DNA from 3 places in the Streptomyces sp. x-80 genome. Region 1 is predicted to be linked to each of the others. Evidence: riboswitches for the same ligand, from Rfam matches in the RefSeq annotation. Region 1 holds a riboswitch; each other region holds the start of a gene.
The links. Region 1 has a riboswitch for cobalamin ahead of ACLJWH_RS00835 (CoA-acylating methylmalonate-semialdehyde dehydrogenase). Riboswitches for the same ligand answer to the same signal wherever they lie in the genome.

Region 2: it holds a riboswitch for cobalamin, as region 1 does, so the genes downstream of both, ACLJWH_RS36370 (CbtB domain-containing protein) here and ACLJWH_RS00835 (CoA-acylating methylmalonate-semialdehyde dehydrogenase) in region 1, are expected to answer to the same signal.
Region 3: it holds a riboswitch for cobalamin, as region 1 does, so the genes downstream of both, ACLJWH_RS09100 (ribonucleoside-diphosphate reductase subunit alpha) here and ACLJWH_RS00835 (CoA-acylating methylmalonate-semialdehyde dehydrogenase) in region 1, are expected to answer to the same signal.

Annotation. Positions count from the first base shown of each region.
Region 1 is NZ_JAJPWM010000001.1:219,418-229,169, reverse strand. Features, by position in the region: gene ACLJWH_RS00860 (SDR family oxidoreductase) at 1-327, opposite strand, end outside; gene ACLJWH_RS00855 (bifunctional 2-methylcitrate synthase/citrate synthase) at 468-1,607, opposite strand; gene prpB (methylisocitrate lyase) at 1,628-2,533, opposite strand; gene ACLJWH_RS00845 (MmgE/PrpD family protein) at 2,533-4,053, opposite strand; gene ACLJWH_RS00840 (short-chain fatty acyl-CoA regulator family protein) at 4,237-5,667, shown strand; cobalamin riboswitch at 5,819-6,017, shown strand; gene ACLJWH_RS00835 (CoA-acylating methylmalonate-semialdehyde dehydrogenase) at 6,283-7,806, shown strand; gene ACLJWH_RS00830 (acyl-CoA dehydrogenase family protein) at 7,812-8,960, shown strand; gene ACLJWH_RS00825 (enoyl-CoA hydratase/isomerase family protein) at 8,957-9,752, shown strand, end outside.
Region 2 is NZ_JAJPWM010000026.1:32,353-42,104, reverse strand. Features, by position in the region: gene metE (5-methyltetrahydropteroyltriglutamate--homocysteine S-methyltransferase) at 134-2,443, shown strand; gene ACLJWH_RS36375 (CbtA family protein) at 2,819-3,577, opposite strand; gene ACLJWH_RS36370 (CbtB domain-containing protein) at 3,599-3,820, opposite strand; cobalamin riboswitch at 3,859-4,007, opposite strand; gene ACLJWH_RS36365 (ABC transporter substrate-binding protein) at 4,266-5,345, shown strand; gene ACLJWH_RS36360 (FecCD family ABC transporter permease) at 5,435-6,496, shown strand; gene ACLJWH_RS36355 (ABC transporter ATP-binding protein) at 6,493-7,305, shown strand; gene ACLJWH_RS36350 (NAD(P)/FAD-dependent oxidoreductase) at 7,725-8,768, opposite strand; gene ACLJWH_RS36345 (hypothetical protein) at 8,765-9,733, opposite strand.
Region 3 is NZ_JAJPWM010000004.1:214,640-224,391, forward strand. Features, by position in the region: gene ACLJWH_RS09060 (glycoside hydrolase family 3 protein) at 1-369, opposite strand, end outside; gene ACLJWH_RS09065 (carbohydrate ABC transporter permease) at 378-1,208, opposite strand; gene ACLJWH_RS09070 (carbohydrate ABC transporter permease) at 1,205-2,185, opposite strand; gene ACLJWH_RS09075 (extracellular solute-binding protein) at 2,443-3,672, opposite strand; gene ACLJWH_RS09080 (GntR family transcriptional regulator) at 3,953-4,714, shown strand; gene ACLJWH_RS09085 (DUF3311 domain-containing protein) at 4,900-5,160, shown strand; gene mctP (monocarboxylate uptake permease MctP) at 5,217-6,839, shown strand; gene ACLJWH_RS09095 (Uma2 family endonuclease) at 6,933-7,526, opposite strand; cobalamin riboswitch at 7,643-7,802, shown strand; gene ACLJWH_RS09100 (ribonucleoside-diphosphate reductase subunit alpha) at 7,964-9,752, shown strand, end outside.

The DNA.
Region 1 (9,752 bases):
GGTGAGCTGCCCGATCGAACTGACCGAGTGGATGCCCGCGTTGTTCACCAGGATGTCCAGGCCGTCCGCGCCGTGGTCCGCCAGCCCGGCGGTGAGCCCCTCGAACAACCGGTCCACCGCACCGCTCTCGCCGAACCGGGACTGCACCGCGAACGCCCGGCCGCCGGCCTCAGTGATCCGCCCCACGGTCTCCGCGGCGGCCGCGTCGTCGCCGCCGTAGTGGACCGCGACCAGCGCACCGTCGGCGGCGAGCCGCAGGGCGACCGCGCGCCCGATCCCGCGCGAGCCGCCCGTCACCAGTGCGGTCCTGCCGTCCAGTTCCCCCATGATCGCCTCTCCTCTCGTGATGCCCCGGTCGAACCCAGGAACGATTCAATCTACCCAGTTCGGAGAAGGCGTGTGCGGCAAGTAGGGGTGGAGGCCGCCCGCCTGACAGCTGTCTGCACCTCATCTCCCGCCCCGGCGCACTACCCGCCCGTCGCCGGCACCGCCCGCTGTCCCGGTCCCGCGTACGAGGCCAGGGGGCGGATCAGGGCGTTGTGGGCGAGCTGTTCGGTGATGTGGGCGGTCCAGCCGGTGATGCGGCTCATCACGAAGATCGGGGTGAAGGTGGGGGTGTCGAAGCCCATCAGGTGGTAGGCGAGGCCGGCGGGGTAGTCGAGGTTGGGGTGGATGTCCTTGCGGGTGAGCACGGCGTCGCGCAGGGCCGCGTGGAGCGCGGCCAGGCGGGTCGTCCCGGGGTCGGCGGCGCGGGTCACCAGGCGGTCCAGGGCGGCCTGCATGATGGGGACGCGGGAGTCGCCGTGCTGGTAGACGCGGTGGCCGAAGCCCATGATCTTGCGCTTGGCGGCCAGGGCCTCGTCGAGCCATTCCGCGGCGCGTTGCGGGTCGTCGATCTCCTCCAGCATGTGCATCACGGCCTCGTTGGCCCCGCCGTGCAGCGGGCCCTTGAGGGCCCCGATGGCGGCGGTGACCGCGCTGTAGAGGTCGGAGAGGGTGGAGGTGACGACCCTGGCCGTGAACGTCGAGGCGTTGAAGCTGTGTTCGGCGTACAGGATGAGCGAGATCTCGAAGCAGCGGACCACCTCGGGAGCGGGCACGCTGCCGAAGCACATCTGGAAGAAGTTCTGGGCGTAGCCGAGTTCGGGGTGCGGCGGGATCGGGTCCAGGCCCCGGCGGCGGCGCTGGTCGGCGGCGACCACGGTGGGCAGTTTCGCCAGCAGGGTCAGGGACTTGGCGTGGTGGGCGGCGAGGCTGCCGTCGTCCTCGGTGGGGTCCTCGGCGCCGAAGAAGCTGACCGCGGTGCGCAGCACGTCCATCGGATGGCACGTCTCGGGCAGTCTGGCGAGCAGTTCGGAGGTGGTGCGGTCCAGGGGGCGGAGGGCGCTTTCCCGGGCCCGGAAATCGCGTAGCTGGGCAGCGTCGGGGAGTTCGCCGTACCACAGCAGGTGGGCGACTTCCTCAAAGGAGCGGTGGGCGGCCAGGTCCTGGACGGGGTAGCCGCGGTAGGTGAGGGAGTTGGTCTCCGGGATCACGGTGGAGATCGCGGTGGTGTCGACGACGACGCCGGCGAGGCCGCGGTGGATCTCGGGTGTGGTGGTGGTCATGGCGTGGCCTCCGGTGCGGGTCAGGTGCCGGGCGGGAGTGTGAAGTCGAAGACGGCGGAGTCGAAGGTGGCGTACTCCTCGTAGCCGAGCACCTCGTAGAGCCGGGACCGGGTCTGTATCCGGGGCAGGAGGGATTCCTGGGTGCCCTCGGCGGCGAGGGTGCGCAGTCCGTCCTCGATCGCGCCCATCGCGAGGCGGAAGAGGGTGACGGGGTAGAGCGCGATGTTGTAGCCGAGGTTCTCCAGGGTGCGCGCGTCGAGGAGCCTGCTCTTGCCGAACTCGGTCATATTGGCCAGCAGCGGGACGTCGACGGCCGCGCGGAACGCCTCGAACTCGGCCTCGTCCGCGAGCGCTTCGGGGAAGATCGCCTCGGCACCCGCGTCCACGTACGCCTTGGCCCGGTCGATCGCGGCGGCGAGTCCTTCCACGGTGCGGGCATCGGTGCGGGCCATGAGGAGGAAGTCGGGGTCGCGGCGGGCGTCGGCGGCGGCCCGCACGCGGCGGGCCATCTCCTCGCGGGGCACGACGCCCTTGCCGTCGAGGTGACCGCAGCGCTTGGGGTTGACCTGGTCCTCCAGATGCAGGCCGGCGAGTCCGGCGTCCTCCATGAGCTGCACGGTGCGGGCGGCGTTCATGGGTTCGCCGAAGCCGGTGTCGGCGTCGATGAGCGCGGGCAGGTCGGTGACCCGGGTGATCTGCTGTGCGCGGGCGGCGGTCTCGGTGGAGGTGGTCAGGCCGATGTCGGGCAGTGCGAGGTCGGCGGCGAGCACGGCTCCGGAGAGATAGACGGCGTCGAATCCGGCCTCCTGGACGAGCCGCGCCGAGTACGGGTTGATGGCGCCCGGCATCCTCAGCAGACGGCCGGAGGCGAGGTGTTCGCGGAGGGCGCGGCGGCGGGACGCGGGGGTGGTGCGGGTGTGCAGCATCAGAACAGGCCCTTCGGGAGCTGTGCGTCGTATGCGGCGACCGCGTCCGTGTCGACGGCGGGGAACAGCGCGTCGAGGCCGTCGCTGTCCAGTTCGGCGAGGTGCCCGGCGGCGGCCAGGAACCTCTCCTGGCCGGCGGCGGCCACGATCCCCTCCGTCAGCGCGCGGAACTTGGCCGTGTATCCGGTCCGGTCGAAGGGGCGGGCCCCGGCGGGGTGTGCGTCGGCGACCGCGAGTTCGTCCTCGATGACGGTGCCGTCCGCGAGCGTGACCACCGCGCGTCCGCCGAACGCCCGGTGTGCCGGGTCGGGGTCGTGGTAGCGGCGGGTCCACTCGGGGTCCTCGACGGTGGAGATCTTCTGCCACAGGGCGACGGTCGAGGGCCGCTGCGCCCGTTCGGGGGCGTAGGAACGCTCGTGGTGCCAGCCGCCGTCCTCCAGGGCGACGGCGAAGATGTACGGCACCGAGTGGTCGAGGGTCTCGCGACTGGCCGTGGGGTCGTATTTCTGCGGGTCGCCGGAGCCGGAACCGATGACGTGGTGGGTGTGGTGGCTGGTGTGCAGGACGATCTCGCGGACGTTCTCCAGGGGTCCGGTCCGCTCCCGGAGCCGCCGGGCGAGGTCGATGACGGCCTGCGCCTGGTACTCGGCGGAGTGTTCCTTGGTGTAGGTGTCGAGGATGCCCCGGCGCGCTTCGCCGGGCTCCGGCAGGGAGACCGTGTACGCGCTGTCGGGGCCGTCCAGCATCCAGGCGAGGAATCCGTCCTCGCCCTCGTAGATCGGTGAGGGGGAGCCTTCGCCGCGCATGGCCCGGTCGACCGCCTCGATGGCGGCCTTGCCGGCGAAGGCTGGGGCGTACGCCTTCCAGCTGGAGATCTCGCCCTTGCGGGACTGCCGGGTCGCGGTGGTGGTGTGCACCGCCTGCTGGACGGCCTGACAGGTGGTCGCGGTGTCCAGCCGCAACAGGGCGCCGATGCCGCAGGCGGTCGCCGCGCTGAGGTGGGCGACGTGGTCGATGCGGTGCCGGTGCAGGCAGATGCCCTTGACCAGCGCGACGTGGATCTCGTACGCGGCGACGACGGCCCGCAGCAGATCCGCGCCGCCGCGTCCGGTGTGCTGGGCGACGGCGAGCAGCGGCGGGATGTTGTCGCCGGGATGGGAGTAGTCGGCGGCCAGGAACGTGTCGTGGAAGTCCAGCTCGCGCACGGCCGTGCCGTTGGCCCAGGCCGCCCACTCCGGTGACACCCGGGTATCCGCGGCGGTGCCGAAGAGCGAGGCACCGGGGGCGGCCCGGTGGGTGAGCGCCTGGGCGCGGGCGACCGCGACGGGGCGGCGGCGCAGGGAGGCGAGGGCGACCGAGGCGTTGTCGATGACCCGGTTGACCGCCATCGCCGCGGCTTCGGGGTCGAGGTCGGGGGCGTCCTGGGTGCCGGTGGCCACGGCCGCCAGTTTCCAGGCGAGCTGCTCCTCGCGGGGCAGCCGGTCGGCACTGGGGTGGACGCGTACCTGGTGATCGATCACGGGGCTCCTCGCGGCGTGCGGTGGTTCGGTGTACCGGATTCAGTCTTCCCCTCGCGCCACCGCGGCGCGACAGCTCCACAGTGCGGAATCCTGCCGTCCATGAGCTGCGAATCTGCGAATCCTGCAAAAGGTGCGGATGCTGCCTTCGCAGCACGGAGCGCAGGAGAGGACCTGGTCACCGCGATGGGACGGCCCGCAGGACGGAAGATCTACGCCCACGCCAAACTGCGCAGACTGCGCCGTGAGCGGGGCATGAACCAGGTGGAGCTGGCCCGCGCCCTGGGGCTGTCCACCAGCTATCTGAACCAGATGGAGCACAGTCAGCGCCCCCTCACCGCTCCGGTGCTGCTGCGGATCGCCGAGGTGTTCGGCGTCGATCCGGAGTTCTTCTCCGAGGCCGACGAGGAGCGGCTCGCCACCGCGCTGCGGGCGGCCCTGGGGGACGAGGCGTGCGGCGCCCCGGTGCCGCAGGAGGAGGCCGCCGATGTCGCGCGCGACCATCCCGAGGTCGCCCGCGCACTCGTCGCGCTGCATCAGCGCTACCGGGACGCCGCCGAACGGGTCGTCGCGCTCGCCGCTCCGGAGGACACCGCGGCCCTGCTGCCCATCGAGCCCCACGACGAGGTACGGGATTTCTTCTACGCCCACCACAACCACTTCGGTGATCTGGACGCCGCGGCCGAGCGGACCGCCGCGAGCCTGGGTCTCGGTCCGGCGGGGCGGGCGGCCGACGCGCTCGTGGACCTGCTCGCCGTCCGGTATCGCGTCAAGGTGGTCCAGGCCGATCCCGAACGGTCGGCCGACGCCCGGCACTTCGACGCCGGCAGCGGGCTGCTCCTGCTGTCACCGTGGCTCAGCGAGGGGCAGCGCGCCTTCCAGCTCGCCACCCAGCTCGCCCTCCTGGAACATGCCGCGCTGCTGGACGCCCTGGTGGCGGGCAGCGCACTCGGCTCGTCCCGGTCGGCGGGGCTGGCCCGGATCGGGCTGGCCAACTACTTCGCCGGCGCCCTGCTCATGCCGTACACCGCCTTCCACCGGGCCGCCGAGGAACTGCGTTACGACATCGAACTGCTCCAGGCCCGTTTCGGTGTCGGCTTCGAGACCGTGTGCCACCGGCTCTCCACCCTCCAGCGCACCGGCCACCGCGGCGTGCCCTTCTCCTTCCTGCGCGCCGACCGGGCCGGCAACATCTCCAAGCGGCAGTCCGCCACCGACTTCCACTTCTCCCGGCTCGGCGGCACCTGTCCGCTCTGGACGGTGTACGAGGCGTTCTCGGCCCCCGGCCGCATCCTCACGCAGGTCGCCGAAATGCCCGACGGCAAGCGGTACTTCTGGGTGGCCCGCACCGTCACCCGGGGCGGCTTCGGACACCGGGCGCCGCGCGCCGAGTTCGCCGTCGCGCTGGGCTGCGAACTCCGGCACGCCCAGCGCCTGGTGTACGCGGCGGGCATCGCCCTGGACGATCCGGGCTCCGCGACGCCGATCGGGCTGGGCTGCCGCATCTGTGAACGCCGGGACTGCGCCCAGCGGGCCCGGCCCCCGGCCGGCGGACGGCTGGCCGTCGACCCGGACCGGCGTACGCATGTGCCCTATCCGGTGATCGCGGACAGCTGAGCCGCTCGGGCGGCGACCGGGCCTGGCGGGGAACGGGGTGCGTGCGCCGGACGCGGGCCGCCGGCTCGGTCAGGTCTCCGCCCCCGAACCCCATACCGCGAGGTCAGTTGGCGGTGCACCATCAGGGGCGGCAGGCCGGGGGTGGACTTACTAGGACGTCCAACTATATGGTCGGGGCGAAGGCCCGCGGTGCAGGGAAGCCGGTGTGATTCCGGCGCGGTCCCGCCACTGTGACCGGGGAATACGCTCTTCGAGCTGGACAGGCCACTGACGGAGAAGTCCGTCGGGAAGGCCGGGGAGCGTGTGCTGATCCGGGAGTCAGGATACCTGCCGCGGGATGTTCCGTGTTGTCCACGAGGATGGAGCAGACACGCATGGCACCGGTGTGTATCCACGATTCTGGTGATCCGGCCCGGCGAGCACCGACAGCTCCCGCCTGAGGGCCGCCGAGCCCCGGGACTCCCCTGCTGAGCGGCCACCCTGCCGTACGCACCTGACCCGGTCGGCTCGCCGCCCTCCATGCCGTTCTCCCGCACCGCAGGTCCGCGCGCTCAGCCGCGCGCGTTCCGTGCCGTGTGGCCGTCCTCGGACCTCACCTGACGAGAGCAGGTACCCATGGCCCGTGAACATGTCCGCGCAGTCGCACGTGAGTTGACCCATTTCATCGGCGGAAAGCACACCCCGGGGACGTCGGGGGCGTTCGGCGATGTGTACGACCCCAATACCGGCGAAGTGCAGGCCCGTGTCCCGCTCGCCGACCGGGCGGAGACCGAGGCGGCGATCGCCGACGCCGCCGAGGCACAGCGCGGGTGGGGCGAGTGGAATCCCCAGCGCCGCGCGCGTGTGCTGCTCCGTTTCCTCCAGCTCGTCGAGGCCGAGCGGGACTCCCTGGCGCGACTGCTCTCCGCCGAGCACGGCAAGACGGTGGCGGACGCCCACGGTGACCTGCAACGCGGCCTGGAGGTCGTCGAGTTCGCCGCGGGCATTCCGCACCTGCTGAAGGGAGATTTCACCGACAACGCGGGGACCGGCATCGACGTGCACTCCCTGCGCAGCCCGATCGGTGTCGTCGCCGGCATCACCCCGTTCAACTTCCCGGCCATGATCCCGCTGTGGAAGGCCGCACCGGCGATCGCCTGCGGCAACTCCTTCCTCCTCAAGCCGTCCGAGCGCGACCCGTCCGTGCCGCTCCGCCTCGCCGAGCTGTTCCTGGAGGCGGGGCTGCCACCGGGCGTCCTGAACGTCGTGAACGGTGGCAAGGAGGCGGTCGACACCCTCCTCGAAGACCCGCGGGTCGGCGCGCTCGGCTTCGTGGGCTCCACGCCGATCGCCGCGCACATCTACGCCACCGCCGCCGCGCACGGCAAGCGCGCCCAGTGTTTCGGCGGCGCCAAGAACCACATGATCGTGATGCCGGACGCCGACCTCGACCAGGCGGTGGACGCGCTGATCGGCGCGGGCTACGGCTCGGCCGGCGAGCGGTGCATGGCCATCTCCGTCGCCGTGCCGGTCGGCGAGCGCACCGCCGACGCCCTGGTGGCGCGCCTCAAGGAGAGGATCGGCGCGCTGCGCATCGGCCGCAGTGACGACCCCGAGGCGGACTTCGGGCCCCTGGTGAGCCGCGACGCCCTGGAGCGGGTCCGTTCGTATGTGGATCTCGGGGTCGAGGAGGGTGCCGAACTCGTCGTCGACGGGCGGGACTTCCGCCTCGCCGGGCACGAGAGCGGATTCTTCGCCGGCGCGTCCCTCTTCGACCGGGTCACCCCGGCCATGCGGATCTACCAGGAGGAGATCTTCGGCCCTGTCGTGTCGGTCGTACGCGCGGCGGATTACGAGGAGGCGCTGCGGCTGCCCAGCGAGCATCCGTACGGCAACGGCGTGGCCATCTTCACCCGGGACGGCGACACCGCGCGCGACTTCACCCGCCGGGTGAACACGGGCATGGTCGGTGTGAACGTGCCGATCCCGGTGCCCGTCGCGTACCACACCTTCGGCGGCTGGAAGCGGTCCGGCTTCGGTGACCTCAACCAGCACGGCCCCGACGCCATCCGCTTCTACACCCGTACCAAGACCGTCACCTCGCGCTGGCCCTCGGGCACCAAGGAAGGCGCGAGCTTCACCCTCCCCACCATGGGGTGAGCGCGATGACCACCACGATGCTCACCGAGGACCAGCTCGCCCTCGTCGAGACCACCCTGGACTTCGCGCAGGACCACCTGGCGCCGCACGCCGTGACCTGGGACCAGGACAAGCACTTCCCCCTCGACGTGCTGCGCAAGGCCGCGGGGCTCGGGCTCGGCGGCGTGTACGTGCGCGAGGAATCCGGCGGCAGCGGGCTGACCCGCGCCGACGGCGTCCTCGTCTTCGAGACCCTGGCCTCCGGCTGTCCGTCGATCGCCGGCTATCTGTCCATCCACAACATGGTCGCCTGGATGATCGACCACTACGGCGACGACGCCCAGCGCGAGCGGTGGCTGCCCCGGCTGTGTGCCATGGAGGACCTCGGCAGCTACTGCCTCACCGAGCCCGGCACCGGCTCCGACGCCGCCGCGCTGCGCACCCGCGCGGTCCGGGAGGACGATCACTACGTCCTCACCGGCGTGAAACAGTTCATCTCCGGCGCGGGCGCCTCCCAGGTCTACATCGTCATGGCCCGCACCGGCGAGGACGGCCCCCGCGGCGTCTCGGCGTTCCTCGTCGACCGCGACGATCCGGGCCTCTCCTTCGGCCCGAACGAGAAGAAGATGGGCTGGAACGCGCAGCCCACGCGCCAGGTCGTCCTCGATGCGGTCCGCGTACCGGCCGATCGGCTGCTCGGCCACGAGGGCGACGGATTCCGCATCGCCATGAGCGGGCTGAACGGCGGCCGCCTCGGTATCGCGGCCTGCTCACTCGGCGGCGCCCGCACCGCCCTCAACCAGAGCCTGGCGTACCTCGCCGACCGCGAGGCGTTCGGCAAACCGCTCCTCGACGCGCAGGCCCTCCAGTTCCGGCTGGCCGATATGGCCACCGAGCTGGCCGCCGCCCGCGCCCTGGTGCAGCAGGCGGCCCAGGCCCTGGACCGCGGCGATCCGCAGGCGCCGCAGCTGTGCGCCATGGCCAAACAGTTCGCGACCGACACCGGCTACACGGTCGCCGACCGCGCCCTGCAACTGCACGGCGGATACGGCTACCTGAGCGAGTACGGCATCGAGAAGATCGTCCGGGACCTGCGGGTCCACCAGATCCTGGAAGGGACCAACGAGATCATGCGCCTCATCGTGGCCCGCGGCCTCACGGAGGGACTCCGGTGAGCGCCACCGGTGCCACCGACGGTTCCGTCCTTCTCCGCACCGAAGGCCGCGCCGCCCACCTCGTCCTCAATCGCCCCAGGGCACTCAACGCGCTCACCCATGACATGGTGCGGCGCATCGACGCGGCGCTCACGGCCTGGGAGCACGACCCCGCCGTCGAGACCGTGGTGCTGACGGGGGCCGGGGAACGCGGACTCTGCGCGGGCGGCGACATCCGCTCGATCCACGAGGACGTCACCAGCGGGGGCGGTGCCGCCTCCGCCGCGTTCTGGGCGGACGAGTACCGGCTCAACGCGCGCATCGCCCGTTACCCGAAGCCGTATGTCGCCGTGCTGGACGGCATCGTCATGGGCGGCGGCGTCGGCGTCTCGGCGCACGGCGACGTACGGATCGTCACCGAACGCTCCCGCCTGGCCATGCCCGAGACGGGCATCGGCTTCGTCCCCGATGTCGGCGGCACCTATCTCCTGGGCCTCTCCCCCGGCGAACTCGGTACGCACCTGGCGCTGACCGGCGCACAGATCGGCGCCGGTGACGCCCTGCTGTGCGGACTCGCGGACCACTTCGTCCCGTCCCAGGCCCTCCCCCGCTTCCTCGACGACCTCGCGGACGCACCGGTACGGGAGGTGCTCGGCCGGTACGCCGAGGAGGCACCCGCGGGCGAACTGGCGGGCCGGCGGCCCTGGATCGACGCCTGCTACGGCGCCGGCGACGTCGAGGACATCGTCGAGCGTCTGCTGGCGCACGGCGACCCGGCGGCCAAGGAAGCGGCCGAATCCCTGCTGGCCAAAT
Region 2 (9,752 bases), on a different contig from region 1:
GCGGGTCGGCGTACATACCAGGCGGACGACCGTGCCATGCCGCGCAGGGTCGCAGAGCGTCCGGTCTGTCACCCCTTCGCGCTCTCGTCCCGTCTCCGGGATCTCAGGGATTCATCTCGCGAAGGAGATCTCCGTGACCACCAAGCCCGCAGCCGCGGCAGCACGGGCCACCGTGTACGGCTACCCCCGCCAGGGTCAGAACCGGGAACTGAAGAAGGCGATCGAGGGCTACTGGAAGGGCCGCGTCACCGCCGACGCTCTCAAGGCCACCGCCGCCGAACTGCGCGGCGCCAACTGGCGGCAGCTCGCCGGGGCCGGCGTCCACGAGGTGCCGACCGGTGACTTCTCGTACTACGACCATGTCCTCGACACCACCGTCATGGTCGGCGCGATCCCCGAGCGGCACCGGGCCGCCGTCGAAACGGACGCGCTGGACGGCTACTTCGCGATGGCCCGCGGCACCCAGGACGTGGCGCCGCTGGAGATGACCAAGTGGTTCGACACCAACTACCACTATCTGGTACCGGAGTTGGGTCCGGGCACGGTGTTCACGGCCGACTCGTCCAAGCAGGTGGCCGAGCTCAAGGAGGCCCTCGCCCTGGACTTGAGCGCGCGGCCCGTCCTCGTCGGACCCGTCACCTACCTCCTGCTCGCCAAGCCCGCGCCCGGTGTGGCCGCCGGCTTCGACCCGCTCACCCTCCTCGACCGGCTGCTGCCCGTGTACGCCGAGGTCCTCGCCGACCTGCGCGCCGCGGGCGCCGAGTGGGTGCAACTCGACGAACCGGCTCTCGTCCAGGACCGCACCCCGGCCGAACTGGACGCCACCGAGCGCGCCTATCGCTACCTCGGCGCACTCACCGACCGCCCGAAGCTGCTGGTCGCCTCCTACTTCGACCGGCTCGGCGACGCACTGCCCGTGCTGGCCAAGGCGCCGGTGGAGGGGCTCGCGGTGGACTTCACCGAGGCCGCCGCCGCCAACCTCGACGCGCTCGCCGCCGTCGGCGGGCTGCCCGGCAAGCGCCTCGTCGCCGGCGTCGTCAACGGCCGCAACATCTGGGTCAACGACCTGGAGAAGTCCCTGGCCGTGCTCGGCACCCTGCTGGGCCTGGCCGACCGGGTCGACGTGGCCGCCTCGTGCAGCCTGCTGCACGTCCCGCTCGACGCGACCGCCGAACACGACATCGCACCGCAGATCGTGCGCTGGCTCGCCTTCGCCCGGCAGAAGACCGCCGAAATCGTCACGCTCGCCAACGGCCTCGCGCGCGGCACCGGCGCGATCGCCGCCGAACTGTCGGCCAACCGTGCCCACCTGGCGTCGCGGGCCGGCTCCCCGATCACCCTGGACCCGGCCGTACGGGCCCGCACGGCGGCCGTCACCGAGGCCGACGCGCGCCGCTCCCAGCCGTACGCCGAGCGGACCGCCGCCCAGCGCGCCCACCTCGGCCTGCCACTGCTGCCGACCACCACCATCGGTTCCTTCCCGCAGACCACCGAAGTGCGCACCGCGCGCAGCGATCTGCGGGCCGGGCGCATCGACACCGCCGGGTACGAGGAGCGCATCAAGACCGAGATCCGGGAGGTGATCTCCTTCCAGGAGAAGGCCGGGCTGGACGTCCTGGTGCACGGCGAGGCCGAACGCAACGACATGGTCCAGTACTTCGCCGAACAGCTCACCGGCTACCTCGCCACCCAGCACGGCTGGGTCCAGTCGTACGGCACCCGCTACGTGCGGCCGCCGATCCTCGCCGGGGACATCTCGCGCCCCGCGCCGATGACGGTGCGCTGGACGACCTACGCCCAGTCCCTCACCGACCGCCCGGTCAAGGGCATGCTGACGGGCCCCGTCACCATGCTCGCCTGGTCCTTCGTCCGCGACGACCAGCCCCTCGCCGACACCGCCCGCCAGGTCGCCCTCGCGCTGCGCGACGAGGTGAACGACCTGGAGGCGGCGGGGACTTCGGTCATCCAGGTGGACGAGCCCGCCCTGCGCGAAACCCTGCCGCTGCGCACCGCCGACCGGTCCGCCTATCTGGGGTGGGCCACGGAAGCCTTCCGGCTCACCACCGGCGGGGTGCGGCCGGCCACCCAGATCCACACCCATATGTGCTACGCGGAGTTCGGTGACATCGTCGAGGCCATCGACGATCTGGACGCCGATGTCATCAGTCTGGAGGCCGCCCGGTCCCATATGCAGGTCGCCCGGGAGCTGGCGGCCCATGGCTACCCGCGGGAGGCCGGCCCCGGCGTGTACGACATCCACTCCCCGCGCGTGCCGAGCGCCGAGGAGGCCACCGCCCTGCTGCGCACCGGACTTGAGGCCCTGCCGGCGGAACGGCTGTGGGTCAACCCCGACTGTGGCCTCAAGACCCGTGGCTGGCCCGAGACGCGTGCCTCGCTGGAGAACCTGGTCGCCGCCGCGCGCACGATCCGCGGTGAGCTGTGAGCCGTGAGCCGTGAGCCGTCGGTGTACTGACCGCGCGTGATCCGGGGCGAGGCCGGTGCGCACTGTGCGCACCGGCCTCGCCCTGCGGCGGCCTTCCGGCGGTTCGGTGGTCCGCCCCTGGCGGCGGCCGTGAGCTGACCCGGTGTCGTGGAGTGCCCGCACCGTGGCGAAGCCGGCGCCGCTCGCTACTGTCGTCGGCTCACGATCAGTTGCGCGTACGCCCTGCCTGATCGGTCTGGTCGGGCTGGTCGGTGTGATCGATGTGGTCGGCGTCGTCGATGGGTCATGTCCGTCGTCCGGGGCGTCGGTGTCCGGAGAACGCGAGAGGGCCCCCGGATGGTTCCGCGGGCCCTCTCCCTGGTGGCTTCGGGTCGGTCAGTCCGAGGCGGCGACCGCCGCTCCCGGTGCGGCCGGCGCGGGCTTGGGGGCCAGGAACCGCTCGGCGAGTTCGCCGAAGGCGAGGCCGAAACCGCCCCACAGGGTGATCTGGATGGCGAGGGCGGAGAGGCGGAACCGCCACAGCAGGGTCGCGGGGAAGTTCTTCGGCACCTCGTTGGTGACGGGCAGGAAGGCATACGCCAGCCCGATCACGAGGGCGAAGGCCGTCACCGCGACGACCGTGGCGTACCAGGCGCCCAGTCGTGGGACGAGCCGCTTGCCCAGGAGGGTGGCGGCGATCGCGAGGAGCACGCTGAGCAGCATCATCAGGAAGTACAGGGTCGTGCGCCTGCCGATGGTGTCGGGCTCGCCGACCGACGGCGGGTTGGCCGGGTACTTCAGGAACGGCACGACGTACACGGCGAGCAGCGCGCAGCCGGACAGCAGCAGCGCGGTGGCCCGCGGGGTGCGGCGGCCGACGCGGCCGAGCGCGAAGCAGTAGGCGAGCGCGGCGATGCCGCCGAACGCGACACCGTAGACCAGGACACCGGTGGCGAGGCCGGCGGTGGACTGGAGGCCGCGGGAGACGAGCTCGACCTCGTGCTCATGCGCCGGGGCGTGGGCCTCCTCGAAGCCGATGGCGCCGTCGACGTTCGGCTCACCGAGGAAGTAGGCGACGATCAGGGCGAGCACCCCGGCCGTGAGGCCGGCGAGCATGCCCCGCACGAGCAGGTTTCTTACCGTTGCGGAGTTCATGGGTATGCGGCGTCCCTCGCGTCAGTGGCAGGGGAAGCCGAGCAGGTGGCGTCCGTCGTGTACCCATTCGTGGACGTCCGCACCGCTGATCACGGAGGTGGCGCCCTGCTCGGCGCCGACGAAGTACAGCAGGACGAGCATCAGGATGCCGAAAAAGACCGCCCAGGGGGCTATCGCTGTCAGCGGCAGCTTGGCGGGTGCGACGGGGGTGGTGGCTGTCGGCTGGGCGACATGCTGCGCCATGGCAGGGCCTCCTCTGGGAGTTCGCGTCCCATATCGGTGGTGCACTGGACGAGGGCGGCGTGTCTGACTCACGTGACGGCCCGCCCGGGGGGCTCGCCGTCTCGCTCACAGTGGCGCGACCGTGCCGGATTTCCACCGGCTTCCGCCACACCCTCGTCGATAACGGACCGACGGTACCCCGTGTCGGGTACATGGCCAAGACCGGGCCCGGTGGCCACGGTCCGCGGCTGCGGCCGGCACGACCCCGGCAGGTGCCCCGGTACGTGGCGGTTCCCGGTCGGCGATCGGCACCGTCCGGACGCCGTAGCGGCCACACCGCGTCCGCCGTGCGGTCCGTGACATGGCGTCGGCCGGGAGGCGGGAACCGGGAGGCGGGTCCGGCCGACTACCTGTGCCGGGTCGCGTCCGTGGCCCGTCGGCTGGTGAGTGGTAGAGGAGATGGTCCATGCGTCCTGGGAAGATGTGCGGGCTCGCGGTGGTGGTCGCGGTGGCCGCCACGGCGTGCGGTGGCGGCGGTGCCGTGGACGGCGTCAAGGGGGCCGGGCCGGCTGCCGCGGGGAGCGGCGGCTCCGGGTTTCCGGTGCGGGTCACGGACTGTCAGGGCGTGCCGACCACGTTCCCGGCGGCGCCCGACAGGATCGTGACGAGCAATGCCGCCGCCCTGGAGATGCTGCTCCGACTGGGGGCGGGCGACCGGGTCGTCGGAACGGGATTCCCGCCCGGCAAGGGCACCCTGCCCGCGGATCTCGACGCACGGGCGCAGCGGGTGCCGGTGCTGGGGAAGGCGGTGATTCCCAAGGAGAAGCTGCTGGGCTCCGGGGCGGATCTCTACATCGACACGTTCGCGTCGATGGAGCACATGGGCGGGGCGGGTGACGCGCCGACCGCGGCGGAGTTCGCGTCGGCGGGGATCCGGCACATCTATCTGGCCTCCACCGCCTGTGCGCCGATGGCCAAGGAGCCGCAGCGGGACCTGTCCGGTGTGGAGGGCGACCTCACCCGGCTGGGCGCGGTGACGGGGACCTCGAAGCGGGCGGCGGAACTCGTGTCGGGGATGCGGGCGAAGGTCGCCGCGGTCCACAAGGCGATCGGCGACGTGCCGCCGGAGCGGCGGCCGGGCTACTTCTTCTTCGACTTCGACGCGGGGACCAAGCAGCCGATCGCCGTCTGCGGCAAGCAGGTCGCCAACGCGGTGATCAACCAGGCCGGGGCCCGCAATGTCTTCGGCGGCTGCGACGGCGCCTTCCAGCGGGTGTCGTGGGAGGACGTGGTCGACAAGAACCCGGACTGGATCCAGCTGGCCGTACGCAACCGCGGGGACGCGGCCGCGAACCGGAAGGCGTTCGAGGAGGCCGCGGCTTTTCTGAAGGACTTCCCCGCCACCAAGGAGCTCAAGGCGGTGCGGGACGGGAAGTTCCTGCGGATCGGCTCGGAGCGTACGACGATCGCCGGTGTCGGCAACGCGGACGCGGTCGAGGAGATCGCGCACACCCTCTACCCGGCCGAGTTCGCGGCGGCCCGGTAGTGGGGGCGCGCCCCGCGGTGCGGGCCGGCGAGAAGCCCCCCGTACGGCAGCGGGACCTCGTACGAAAGGAGATCCCCGTGCGCGAGGACATCCCCGTACGGGACGGCACCGCCGGGCGTGCCGGGCGCGGTGTGCGGACCGGGGTGCTGGCGGTGGGGCTGGGTGCCGCCCTGGTGGTGGCGCTGACCGTCGCGGTGTCCCTGGGCGCCACGGACATCGCGCCGGACCGGGTGTGGTCGGTGGTGTTCCGGCGGCTGGGGGGCGCGGCGCCCCGGCCGGGTACCAACGATCTGATCGTGTGGCAACTCCGCGTGCCACGGGCCCTGTTGGCGGCGTTCGTCGGTGCCGGGCTGGGGCTGGTGGGGACGGCGACCCAGGCGTTGGTGCGCAATCCGCTGGCGGACCCGTATCTGCTGGGTATCTCCAACGGCGCGTCGCTCGGCGCGGTCGGTGCGATCGTGCTGGGGGCGAGCACCGGCGGCCTGCTGGGGCTGGGGCTGTCGGCGGCCGCCTTCGCGGGGGCGCTCGCCGCGTTCGCGCTGGTGTGGTTCATGGCCCGGCGGGGCGGGGGCTTCTCGCCGCTGCGCCTGGTGCTGGCCGGGGTGGGGATCGGGCAGTTCCTCTCCGGATTCACCAGCTATCTGGTGCTCCAGGCCGGTGACGAACAGCAGACGCGCAGCGTGCTGTTCTGGCTCATGGGGAGTCTGAGCGGGGCGACCTGGCAGGTGCTGTGGCCGCCCGTCCTCGCGGTGGCGGCCGGGCTGCTGGCGCTCCAGGCGCGCGCCCGTGCCATGAACGCGCTGATCATGGGCGACGAAACGGCCGCCGGGGTCGGCGTGGACGTCACCCGGCTGCGCCGGGAGCTGTTCGTGGTGACCAGTCTGCTGACCGGTGTGCTGGTCGCGGTGTCCGGGGCGGTCGGCTTCGTGGGGCTGATGGTGCCGCATCTGTGCCGGCTGGTCGTCGGGGGTGATCACCGGCGGCTGCTGCCGCTCTCCGCGCTCACCGGTGCGCTGTTGCTGGTGGTGGTGGACATCGTGTGCCGTACGGCGATGGACACCCAGGAACTGCCGGTGGGTGTGGTCACCGCGATGATCGGGGCCCCGGCCCTGCTGTTCCTCCTGGACCGGCGGATGGCGGCGGGCCGGTGAACGTCGGAATCGAGGATCTGCATGTCGCCTACGCGGGCCGCAACGTGGTCGCCGGGGTGCGTCTGATGGCCGCGGCGGGCGAGATCGCGGGGCTGGTCGGCCCCAACGGGAGCGGCAAGTCCACCGTCCTGCGGACCGTCTACCGGCATCTGCGGCCCGCCGCCGGACGGGTCCTGCTGGCCGGCGCCGATATCCGCACGCTGACGCCGGGGCAGACCGCGCGGCATGTCGCCGCGCTGCCGCAGGAGCGCGGCAGCGACTTCGAACTGACCGTGCGGGAAGTGGTGGCGATGGGCCGGACGCCCTACAAACGGGCCTTCGCCGGCGAGGACCGCGGCGACCGGGAGACGGTGGCCCGGTCGCTGGCCGCCGTCGGCATGGCGGGGCAGGACGCCCGCCGCTTCGCGGCGCTGTCCGGGGGCGAACGTCAACGGGTGCTGCTGGCACGGGCGTTCGCGCAGGATCCGGACGTGCTGGTACTGGACGAGCCCACCAACCACCTCGACGTACGGCACCAGGTGGAGCTGCTCGCGCTGCTGCGGGCGCAGCGCCGTACCACGTTGATCTCGCTGCACGATCTGAACGCCGCGGCGTCGTTGTGCGACCGGCTGCATGTGCTGCACGGCGGGCGGGTGGTGGCGTCCGGCGCGCCGCGCGCGGTGCTGACGCCCGAGCTGCTGGCCGAGGTGTTCGGGGTGCGGGCCGCGGTGACCGAGCACCCGCTCACCGGAGACCCGCTGATCGCCTTCGACCACCGGCGGCTGCCGTCCTCCCCCGCGTCCGGCGGGGCGCCCGACGGCGAGGGCTGAGAGCCTGTCGGGTGACCGGCCGTGATCGGAGTGTGTCAGGTTCGCGTGTTCGTCGGGCAGGGCGGAGGCCCCGTAATGATCGCGTGGTGTGTGCCAGCGCGATAATTCCAGGGCCGTCAGCGGCTCATGCTGTCCGTCCGGCCTGACCGATGCGATGCGGGAGGCCGTCCGACCCGGCGGCGTCCCGCCGGGCCGTACCTGTCCGGACTTCCGCCCGATCCCGTTGCGGACCATCGGGTCGTCCAGCCGTCCAGCCGTCGCTGCCCCATTACCGCCGGGGCAGCGACGGCTGCACGAAGGCCCGCTCCGCATCGGACAGTTCATGGTGACGTATCACCCGAGCGTGATCCGCGACTCAAGATCATGTGAAGACGGAATCCAGATCGTCTCCACACGGCGAGGGGACCGGCAGTGCAACGCTACTTGCCGAGGTAGAGGTCGCGGAGTAGCTCTCCGGCCGCGGGGGCCTGGCACAGTCCCGTGCCGGAGAATCCCGCCGCGTAGAAGAAGGGGCGGTCGGGGTCCCGGCCGATGAGGGCGGCCCCGTCCTTGCTGGAGTCGAAGGAACCGCTCCATCCGCGACGAAGGCGGATGCCCGCGAGGGCCGGGTAGGTGGTGCCGAGCTGCTGCGACAGCCGCTGGAGCCAGTCCTCCCGGGATTCGTCCTGCCGGGGGCGGCCCATCCCGACGAGGATGCGGTCCTTCCAGGCGCGGATCCGCAGTCTGGTGGGGTGCAGGGTCATCGGCAGGTTGGTGAGCGGCTCGGCGGGAGGGTCGGCGAGGAGCAGCTCAGTGGGCTCCGGGGTCACCGGGAGGTGGACGCCGGCCATGTCGCCGACCGCCCCCGCCCAGGGTCCGGCCGCGCAGATGATGTTCTCGGCGAGGATGCTGCCCGCGGGGGTGTGGACCCGTCCGTCGGGGTCGATGGCGGTGACGGGGGCGTCCGTGCGCACGACGGCGCCGGCCTCCTGGGCGGCCGCGGCGTAGCCACGCACGATCGCGGCGGGGTCGCAGGAGTACGCCTCGGGCGACCAGGCCGCCGCCAGGACGGTGCGCTCGTCGAGCAGCGGGTTGAGGCGCGCCGCTTCGGACGCGCTCACGAGCTTGACGTCCACTCCCGCGGCCTGCTGCGCGGCGTGGTCGCGGCGGAACTTCTCCACCTGCTCTTCTTCGGTGAACAGCACCATGAACCCGACGCGTTGCAGGCCGAGCGGAGATCCGGTTCGCTCGGCGAAGGCGCGGTAGGCCGCCAGGCTGCGGACGGCGAGGCTGCCGGTGCGGGCGTCGCCGGGGAAGAAGGTGCGCACGACGTTCGCCGTGGCCCCGGACGCCCCCGATCCGAGGGTGCCCCGCTCCAGCAGGACGGTGCCGACACCGGCCTCGGCGAGATGGCAGGCGACCGAGGTGCCGATGACCCCTCCGCCGATGACGAGGGCGTCGGTGCGTTCGGGCAGCTCGCTCATGCCGGCTGCTCCACTTCGGTGCGGCGCTGCTGGCGCAGCGGGTCCGCGGCGTCCCACGGGAACAGATGCAGGTTCCAGCCCCCCAGGCAGTTGATGTAGAGGGCCATGTGTCTCGCCACGGCCAGAAAGTCGTCACGGTCGAGGTGGTCCAGGCAGGACATGAAGCGCTGGGTGAAGTCCCACAGCTTCTCCAGACCGCAGTAGCCCAGGAACTCGGCCGGGACACCGACCAGCAGGCGTGCCATCTGGCGCACGGAGTCCATCGGCATGTCCGCGACCGCGGCTCGGATCAGGCCACCGTAGGAGGCGTACCCCAGCGGGCGGGTCTCGCCGTTGACGAACAGAAGGGTGGACAGAACCGTCTCGTGGGTCCCGGCCCTGGAGGGGATCCAGCCGCGGTGCATGTCGCCGAGCTCAGGAGGTTCGGACAACCAGATCCGCTCCGTCTCGGTGTGCACGTCGTGGATCAGCTGGTTCGCCTCGGCGTGGGCGGCGGTCAGCCGGGGGATGCCGTGGCCGCCCGAGGTGCCCGCCTGGCGGACCTCCACCAGGATCTGCTTCTTCGTCGAGTAGACCGCCTCCCAGACGGCCTGTCCGGCTTCGAGCAGAGTCGATATGTCCTCCGCCAGGACCTGGCCCACAGGGGCCGCCGGCATCGGTTCGGTCAACTCGCCGTACTTGATACCCAGATGCTGGAGCGCGGAACAGAACACCGTCCCGTTGGGCGCCTCACGCCGATCGGCGATCTTGTAGGACGCGTGGGTGTGCAACAGGGAGTGGATCGGCGCCACGTGATACAGGTGCTCTCCCGCCACCAGCGCGTGCCCCTGGAGGCTTTGGTAGGGCAGCGATTCCCACAGCGCAGCGGCCAACTCGGGGTTGCGATCGTCGAGTTCCGCGGTGACGGTGAAACCTAAACCGGGCCAAGCTATCTCGATGCGCCGTCCGGGTAACGTCTCAGACAAGGTTCTCCCCTTACGTTCC
Region 3 (9,752 bases), on a different contig from region 1:
GACGCCGCAGCCGGCCAGCCGGCGGCCGAGTTCCCGGGCGACCTCGCGGGTCAGCGCGGTGTCGTCGACGGTGCCGAGGGCCAGGTTGCCGGGGAAGGAGGAGCCGCCGCGCACTTCGAGGCGGGTGACATCGCCGCCCTCCTCGTCGATGGCGACGAGGACGTCCTCGCGTTCGCCGCGCAACTGGGCGGTGAGCGCCGCGAGTTGTCCGGCACTTGCGACATTGCGGCCGAAGACGCCGACCGCCGCCAGGCCCTCACCGAGCCGGCGCAGCAGCCAGTCGGGGGCGGTGGTGCCGGTGAAACCGGGCTGGAGGACGGCGAGCGCGTCGCGGGTGAGGGTGTCGGCGGAGCGTACGAGTGTGGTCATGCGGGGTGTCATCCCTTCACTGCGCCGGAGGTGAGACCGCCGACCGCCTTGCGTTGCAAAAACAGGAAGAGCACCAGGATCGGGATGGCGAAGATCGAGGCGGCGGCCATGGTGGCTCCCCAGTCGTCCCCGAACTGGCTCTGGAACTGCGAGAGCCACAGCGGGAGGGTGCCCTGGGCCGGTTCCTTGTTGAGCACCAGCACCAGCGGGAACTCGTTCCAGGCGGTGATGAAGCCGAACAGGGAGGTGGCCATCAGGCCGGGGGCGAGGAGGGGGAGGACGACCTTGACGAATGCCTGGCGGCGGGAGCAGCCGTCGACCATCGCGGACTCCTCCAGCTCCTTGGGCACCGCGGCGACGTAACCGCGCAGCGTGAGCAGGGTGAAGGGCAGCACCATCAGCATGTAGAAGAAGGTGAGCGGCACGAGGCTGTTGAGCATGTCCGCGTCCCGGACGATCATGTAGATCGAGATCACCATGACCTCCCAGGGCGCCATCTGGGCCACCATGAAGGTCAGCAGGATGCTCTTGCGCCCCTTGAAGCGCATCCGCGCGATGGCGAACGACCCGCAGAGCGCGATCAGCAGCGACATCCCCACCGCGAGCACGGTCACCAGAACCGAGTTGCCGGCCAGCGTCCAGAAGTTGGGGGCGTGCACGGCGGTCACGAAGTGCTCGAAGGTGCCGTGGAAGGGGAACCACACCGGTTCCTCGGTGAGGATGTCCTGGGTCGGCTTGAAGGCCGTGTTGAACATCCAGTACACGGGGAAGACGAAGCCGATCGCGAGCACGACCGCCGTCGCGTTGGGCCAGATCCGGCCGGCCAACGAGCGCTTCACAGCTCGTCCTCCTCTTGCTTGAGCGTCAGGCGCAGGTAGTACGCGGTCATGGCCAGCAGCACCACGATCGTGAGCAGCGAGATCGCGGCGCCCATGCCGAAGTGCAGATTGCCGACGCCCTCGGTGAAGGCGTAGACCGGCAGGGTCTCGGTGAGCCGGTCCGGGCCGCCCTGGTTGATCGCGAAGATCTGCGGAAACGCCTTGAAGACCCAGATGACTTCGAGGAACGTCGTGGCCAGGAAGAACGGCTTGAGGAAGGGGAAGGTCACCGACGTGAAGATCTTCCAGGTGCCGGCGCCGTCCATCCGGGCCGCCTCGTAGAGCTCCTTGGGGATGGTCGTGGTGGCGGCGTAGAGGTTCAGGGCCACGAAGGGCAGCGACTGCCACACGATCAGGACGGTGATGACGAAGAAGGTCGACAGCTGGGTGCCGACCCAGTCGTAACCGGCCATGGAGTGCCAGCCGAGTTTGTCCAGCACCCAGTTGACGACGCCGTAGCGGGAGTCGAAGAGCCACTGGAAGACGGTGGTGGCGGCGATCACCGGCATCGCCCAGGCCAGCACCAGCGCGACGGACAGGGTCAGCCGCATCTTCTTGCCGAGCCGGGCCAGCAGCAGTCCGATCAGCACGCCGAACAGCATGATCAGGGTGACGTTGACGGCGGTGAAGACGATGGTGCGGAGGGTGACCCGCCAGAACTGCTCGCTGCCCAGGATCTCCTGGTAGTTGCCGATCCCCCGCCACTCGGTGAGGTGCTGGATCAGCTCCTTCATGTTGAGGTTCTGGAAGGAGAGCAGGATGTTGCGCACCATCGGCCAGCCCAGGAAGACCGCGGTGGCGGCCAGGGCGGGGAGCAGCAGCAGATACGGGGCGCCGCGCGCGGCCCGCCGGCTGCCGGAGCTGCGGGCCGGCGGTGCGCCGCCCTTGCCGATCCGCGGCGCGGACTTGCCCACCGCGTCGTCGAGCTGCACTGCCATGGCCGTCTTCTCCCCATCGAACCGGTGGTGCGCGTGCTGGGACCGCGTACGGGCCGGGGACGGCCGGCCCGTACGCAGCCGGGTGTCACCGCTGTCCGGCGGTTACCCGGTTGTTGTCCGGTGCGTACCGCTCGGTGAAGAGCACAGGGTGACTGGTGAAGTGGTGACCACTTGCCGATGACCGGTGGTGGTGTCCCGTATCGGTCATCGGCAAGTGGCGGGTACCGCGTGCCGAGTTCTCCTCGGTGAGCCGGTGCCTACTGCTTGGCGAGGCGCGAGTTGATCTCGGACTCGACGTCCTTGGCGGCGTCCACCGGGGCCTTGCCGTTGAGAACCGCGGTCATGTAGTTCTTGATCGGGTTCGGCACGTTCTCCACCGCGGCCCACTGCGGGATCAGCGGTGTGGTGCCGCCGGACTTCTCCGCGGCGGGTGCGGCGGCCGCGGCGGCCGGGTTCTCCTTGGCGGCAGCCGCCAGGTCGGGGGACTTGGGGGTCCAGCCGACCTCCTTGACCATCTGTCCGTCGTTCTCCTTGGACAGGGCGATCTTCAGGAACTCCTTGGCGAGGTCCTGCTTCTTGCCCATACCGGCGACGGCGAAGTTGGAACCGCCGAGGAAGACGCCCTCGGGCTTGTCGGCGGTCTCACCGGGGATGGTGAAGAAGCCGATGTCGTCCTTGATCTTCGGGTTGGCCGCGATGGCGGTCTTGGCCTCGTAGCCCATGGCGATGACGGCGCCGGTCTTGCCCTTGGCGAAGACCTCGGCCTGCTGCGGGGTGGCCTCGTCCTTGTTCTTCGGCGCGGCGCTGAACGCCTGGTACTGCTTGTAGATGTCCATGGCCTTGGAGACCTTGGGGTCACCGAGGTTGGAGACCCACTTGTCGCCGTCCTTCTTCACCAGGTCGGCGCCGGTGCCGATGGTCAGACCGTCGAAGAAGTACCAGTTCTGGCCGGGGAGGTAGAGCGGCTCGGCGTCGGTCTTCTGCTTGATGGTGTCGAATGCCTTGAAGAGCTCGGTGCGGGTCTTGGGCGTGTCCTTGAGACCGGCCTCGGCCCAGATCTTCTTGTTGTACATCACGACGCGGTTTCCGGCGTACCACGGAAGCGCGTACTGCTTTCCGTCCGCCATCGCGGCCTTGTTGAAGGCATCGTTCCAGTCGGCGCCGATTTCCTTCTTCAGGTCGCCGAGGTCGGCGAGTGCACCGGCCTTGGCGTACGAAGCGGTCTGGGTGTTGCCGATTTCGACGATGTCCGGCGGAGTGTCCTCGGAAAGGGCGGTGCTCAGCCTCTGCTGAATGCCGTTCCACTGCTGGACCTTGAAGTCGACGGTGGCACCGGTCTTCTTCGTGAACTGCTCGGAGACCTGCTTGGTCCACTGCTCCGGATTGGAACCCGACATCACCCAGACGGTCAGCTTCTGGCCCTTGAAGCCGTCGGCACTCGCCTTCTTGGTGTCGCTGGACCCACAGGCAGCGACACTCACCAGCATTCCCGCGACTGCCGTCGCTGCTATGAGTCCACGCTTCATTGCGCTCTCCCCTAAAGGCCGGATGTGGTCTTTAATGGTTTAGACCAGTTCCCGCAGCTTGGCCTAGACCTTTTGGGGTGTCAAGGGTGTATAAGAGTCGCTGTCAGGTCCGTTACCGGACCGACATCTGGCAGGCCGGGACCAGCAGGTGAACACGGGAGTCGCGGCCGTGCCACGATGTGAGCCGCTACGTACGGAGGAGCCGGTGACGGCAGCGCGTCAGGAGTCGGAGAGGCGGGTCATGGAGACCGACGGGGGCAGTGCCGAGAACGGCGGCAGCGGCGCGCGGACCGCCCGCGTGCCCAAGTACTACCGCCTCAAGCGGCACTTGCTGGAGATCACCGAGACCCTGCCACCCGGCACCCCGGTCCCGCCCGAGCGCACCCTCGCCGCGGAGTTCGACACCTCCCGCACGACGGTGCGGCAGGCCCTTCAGGAGCTGGTCGTCGAGGGCCGCCTGGAGCGCATCCAGGGCAAGGGCACCTTCGTCGCCAAGCCCAAGGTCTCCCAGGCGCTGCAACTGACCTCCTACACCGAGGACATGCGCGCCCAGGGCCTGGAACCCGCCTCGCAGCTGCTGGACATCGGCTACGTCACCGCCGACGACCGGCTGGCCGGGCTGCTGGACATCACCGCCGGCGGCCGGGTGCTGCGCATCGAGCGGCTGCGGCTGGCCAGCGGCGAACCGATGGCGATCGAGATCACCCATCTTTCGGCCAAACGGTTTCCGGCGCTGCGCCGCAACCTCGTCAAGTACACCTCCCTCTACACCGCGCTCGCCGAGGTCTACGACGTACGGCTCGCCGAGGCCGAGGAGACCATCGAGACCTCGCTCGCCACCCCGCGCGAGGCCGGTCTGCTGGGCACCGACGTCGGGCTGCCGATGCTGATGCTCTCCCGGCACTCCGTCGACGCCCAGGGGCAGCCGGTGGAGTGGGTGCGCTCGGTCTACCGCGGCGACCGCTACAAGTTCGTCGCCCGGCTGCGCCGCCCCACCGACTGAACGGCCCACGGACGGCGGCGGTTTCCCGGCCGGGGTCCCGCCGCCACCGACGCGGCAACGGCGCCGCCACCGGGAACGGCGCCGTTTCCGTACTGATATGCGGACAGCTAGTGACGTGTGCCACGCCCCTGCCATAGATTTCCTAGCCGATCACACAGGAGATCGCCAGGGACGGAGCCGTCACCATGCCAGAGCCAGCCGAATCACCGGATACCGGACCGGTCGTCACCCCCACACGTGTGGTGGCCGCCGTATGCCTGATCGCTCCGTTCGTGGCGATGCTGTGGGTGAGTTCGTACGCCAAGGTCGAGCCGACCCTCATCGGGGTCCCGTTCTTCTACTGGTACCAGATGCTCTGGGTACTGATCTCGACCGCGCTGACGCTGCTCGCGTACCGGCTCGTGCTGCGTGAGCAGCGCGCCCGCAAGGGCGGTGCGGCCAAGTGACCGTGGCGCTCCCTCCAACCGGGCCCGGTGAGCTGGCCGCCGCCGCGGCCAAGGGCGTGAACGGCGTCGCACTCGCCGTCTTCGTGTTCTTCTTCGTGGCCGTGACGGTCATGGGCTTCCTGGCCGCCCGCTGGCGCAAGGCCGAACAGTCCGCGAACCTCGACGAATGGGGCCTGGGCGGCCGCAGCTTCGGCACCTGGGTGACCTGGTTCCTGCTCGGCGGCGACCTCTACACCGCGTACACCTTCGTCGCCGTCCCGGCGGCGATCTACGCGGCGGGCGCGGCCGGCTTCTTCGCCGTCCCGTACACGATCCTCGTCTACCCCCTCATCTTCACCTTCCTGCCCCGGCTCTGGTCGGTGTCGCACCGGCACGGCTACGTCACCACCTCCGACTTCGTACGCGGCCGCTTCGGCTCCAAGGGCCTGTCGCTGGCCGTCGCGCTCACCGGCATCCTGGCCACGATGCCGTACATCGCGCTCCAACTTGTCGGCATCCAGGCCGTCCTGGACGTGCTGGGCGTCGGCGGCGGCGAGCACACCGGCTGGTTCGTCAAGGACCTGCCGCTGCTGATCGCGTTCGCCGTGCTGGCCGCCTACACCTACTCCTCGGGGCTGCGGGCACCCGCGCTGATCGCGTTCGTCAAGGACGGGCTGATCTACCTCGTCATCGCGGTGGCGATCATCTACATCCCGATCAAGCTGGGCGGTTTCGACGCGATCTTCGATGCGGCCGGGAAGGCGTTCGCACAGCCGGGGCCGACCGGCAAACCGCGCGGCGAGCTGGTGAGCGGCGCCGGCAGCCAGTGGGCGTACGCCACGCTGGCGCTCGGCTCGGCGCTGGCGCTCTTCATGTACCCGCACTCGATCACCGCGACGCTCTCCTCGCGCAGCCGCGAGGTGATCCGCCGCAACACCACCATCCTGCCCCTGTACTCCCTGATGCTGGGCTTCCTGGCGCTGCTCGGCTTCATGGCGATCAAGGCCGGTACGGACATCCAGGGCAATCCGCAGCTGGCCATCCCGCAGCTGTTCGCGGACATGTTCCCGAGCTGGTTCGCCGGCGTCGCGTTCGCGGCCATCGGCATCGGCGCGCTGGTGCCCGCGGCCATCATGTCGATCGCCGCCGCCAATCTCTTCACCCGTAACGTCTACAAGGACTTCCTCAAGCCCGACGCCACGGCGGCGCAGGAGCACAAGGTCGCCAAACTGGTCTCCCTGCTGGTGAAGGTGGGCGCGCTGATCTTCGTCCTGACCATGGACAAGACCGTGGCGATCAACTTCCAGCTGCTGGGCGGCATCTGGATCCTCCAGACCATGCCGGCGCTGGTCGGCGGCCTGTTCACCCGCTGGTTCCACCGCTGGGCGCTGCTGGCCGGCTGGGCGGCCGGCATGCTCTACGGCACCCTCGCGGCGTACGGCGTGGCCAGCCCCACCCAGGCGCACTTCGGCGGCTCCAGCAAGGAGATCCCCGGTATCGGCCAGATCGGCTACATCGGCCTCACCGCGTTCGTGCTGAACGTCCTGGTGACGGTCGTGCTGACGGTCGTCCTGCGGGCCCTGAAGGCCCCGGACGGCGTCGACGAGACCAGCCCCGCCGACTACACCGCGGACGTCGGCGACAAGGGCGTCACCCCCGATCTGCCCCCGGCCACGGTGAGTTCCCCGGCCGGGCACTGAGCCGGCGGCTCGCACGCGGTCAACGGGCCGTCGCGTCCCCTCGGGGCGCGGCGGCCCGTCGGTGTGCCGGGGCGCGGCGCGCCATGCGCGCGCTCAGCCCACCCAGTCCTTGAGCGCCTCGGTTTCGAGCATGATGCCCACCGGGTCCGGCAGGCGGAGCGCCCTGCCGAACGGGACGGTGTGCACGTCCTCGTAGCGGCTACCGTCGGGCTCGCTGTAAAGAGTCACCTGACAGGCTTGACGGTCGATCAGCAGGTACAACGGGATACCGGTCTCCGCGTACGCGCGGGGCTTCTCCACCCGGTCGTGCTGGTCGGTGCCGGAGTCGGAGTCGCAGGAGGCGACCTCGACCACCATCAGCACCGGGTCGGGATCGGCCCATTCGCCCTGGCCGACGAACGCCTCGCTGGACGCGAGCGAGCCGTCCGGGCGGGCACGGCCGCCGCGGTGCGCCTGCACCCTGAGTCCCTGGCCCGGGTGGAGCCACAGCTCAGGGCGTGAGCGGAGGCAGCGCCGCGTCAGCCACTCGACGATCCGCCCGTGGTCCCCGTCCGGCAGGGATCTGCTCCGGATCCGCCCGTCGACGAACTCCAGCCGCGCGCCTTCCTCTCGGCGGGCGAGTATCCGGGCGGCCTCTTCGAAGTGCTCGGTGAGCGTGATGTGCGGCCGGTCGGTGAGCGCGGCCATGGGGCCTTCTCCTCGCTGTCAGACGTAGCAAGAAACCTGAAATCAACCATAGCGGCGAGCACTGACAGATACCGCTCCATCACTGACGACTCACTACATGTGGGGGTGCGCGCGAGGGGCCACCCCCACATGTATGCTCGTCCTCGCTGTCGCCGCAGGGAAATCCGGTGGGAATCCGGAACTGTCCCGCAACGGTGTATGAGCGCGCATATATGGCCATTCGGCCCCTTCGCGCGCCCGTGAGTCCGAGGACCTGCCGACGGTACGTCCGCGCCGCCGTCGGTGCGGGCGTTGATACGTCCGGGCCTCGCGGGTTGGGCCGGTGGACGCCGCGCGGTGTGCCCGCGCACCCCGAACCGTACCGGGGTGCCGCACGCCCGCGTGCGCCCGTCGCGCCCCGCCCCTCCTGGCCCCCGCCGAGTGAGGGAGAGCACCACGTGACCATCGCGCCAACGGAGCCCGCGTCAGACGCCGAGGTCGGACAGCCCGCGGTGACCACGCTCGGCGTCCCCGCCGGCCGCACCGGAGCGGGCGAGGACGGTCCGGGGGTCGCCCTGCTGCGCACCCTGACCGAGCTGACCGAGGACCTGACCGCGACCGACCCCGGCAAGGTGGCCGCCGCCGCGCTGCGCGGCCGGCACCCCGGCTCCGACGAGGCCGAGCTGCGGTCACTGGCCATCGACGCGGCGGCCGGACTGATCGGCGACGAGCCGCAGTACTCCAAGCTCGCCGCGCGCCTGCTCACCCTCGCCATCGCGGAGGAGGCCGCGGGCCAGGGCGCCGTCTCCTTCTCCGCCTCGGTCGACACCGGCCACCGCGAGGGCCTGATCGCCGACGCGACCGCCGCGTTCGTGCGGACCCACGCGGCCCGCTTGGACGCGCTGGTCGACGCGGCCCTGGCCGACGGCGCCGACGACCGGTTCGGCTACTTCGGGCTGCGCACCCTGCACTCCCGCTATCTCCTGCGCCACCCCACCACCCGGCAGGTCATCGAGACCCCCCAGCACTTCCTGCTGCGGGTGGCCTGCGGTCTCGCGGAGAACGACTCCGTGGCCGCGCTGGACGATGTCGCCGAGCTGTACCGCCTCACCAGCTCGCTCTCCTACCTCCCCTCCTCCCCCACCCTCTTCAACTCCGGCACCCGCCACCCGCAGATGTCCTCCTGCTATCTGCTGGACTCGCCGCTGGACGAGCTCGACTCGATCTACGACCGCTACCACCAGGTCGCCCGGCTCTCCAAGCACGCCGGCGGTATCGGCCTCTCGTACTCCCGGATCCGCGCCCGCGGGTCGCTGATCCGCGGCACCAACGGGCACTCCAACGGCATCGTGCCGTTCCTGCGCACCCTGGACGCCTCGGTGGCCGCGGTGAACCAGGGCGGCCGGCGCAAGGGTGCCGCCTGTGTCTACCTGGAGACCTGGCACGCCGACATCGAGGAGTTCCTGGAGCTGCGCGACAACACCGGTGAGGAGGCCCGCCGTACGCACAACCTGAACATCGCGCACTGGATCCCGGACGAGTTCATGCGCCGGGTCGAGGCGGACGCCGACTGGTCGCTGTTCTCGCCGTCCGACGTGCCGGAGCTGGTGGACCTGTGGGGCGACGAGTTCGACGCCGCGTACCGCAGGGCCGAGGCCGAGGGCAAGGCGCTCAAGCAGATCCCCGCCCGGCTGCTGTACTCCCGCATGATGCGCACCCTGGCGCAGACCGGCAACGGCTGGATGACGTTCAAGGACGCCGCCAACCGCACCGCCAACCAGACCGCCGAGCCCGGCAAGGTCGTCCACTCGTCCAACCTGTGCACCGAGATCCTGGAGGTGACGGACGACGGGGAGACGGCCGTCTGCAACCTGGGCTCCGTGAACCTGGCGGCCCACCTGGGCGAGGACGGTGAGATGGACTGGGCGCGGCTGGACGCGACCGTCCGCACCGCCGTCACCTTCCTCGACCGCGTCGTGGACATCAACTTCTACCCGACCGAGCAGGCCGGCGCGTCCAACTCCCGCTGGCGCCCGGTCGGGCTGGGCCTGATGGGCCTCCAGGACGTCTTCTTCCGGCTGCGGCTGCCCTTCGACTCGCCCGAGGCGCGGGAGCTGTCGACGCGGATCTCCGAGCGCATCATGCTCGCCGCGTACGAGGCGTCCGCCGACCTCGCCGAGCGGCACGGCCCGCACCCGGCGTGGTCCGCGACCCGCACCGCGCGCGGTGTGCTGCACCCCGACCACT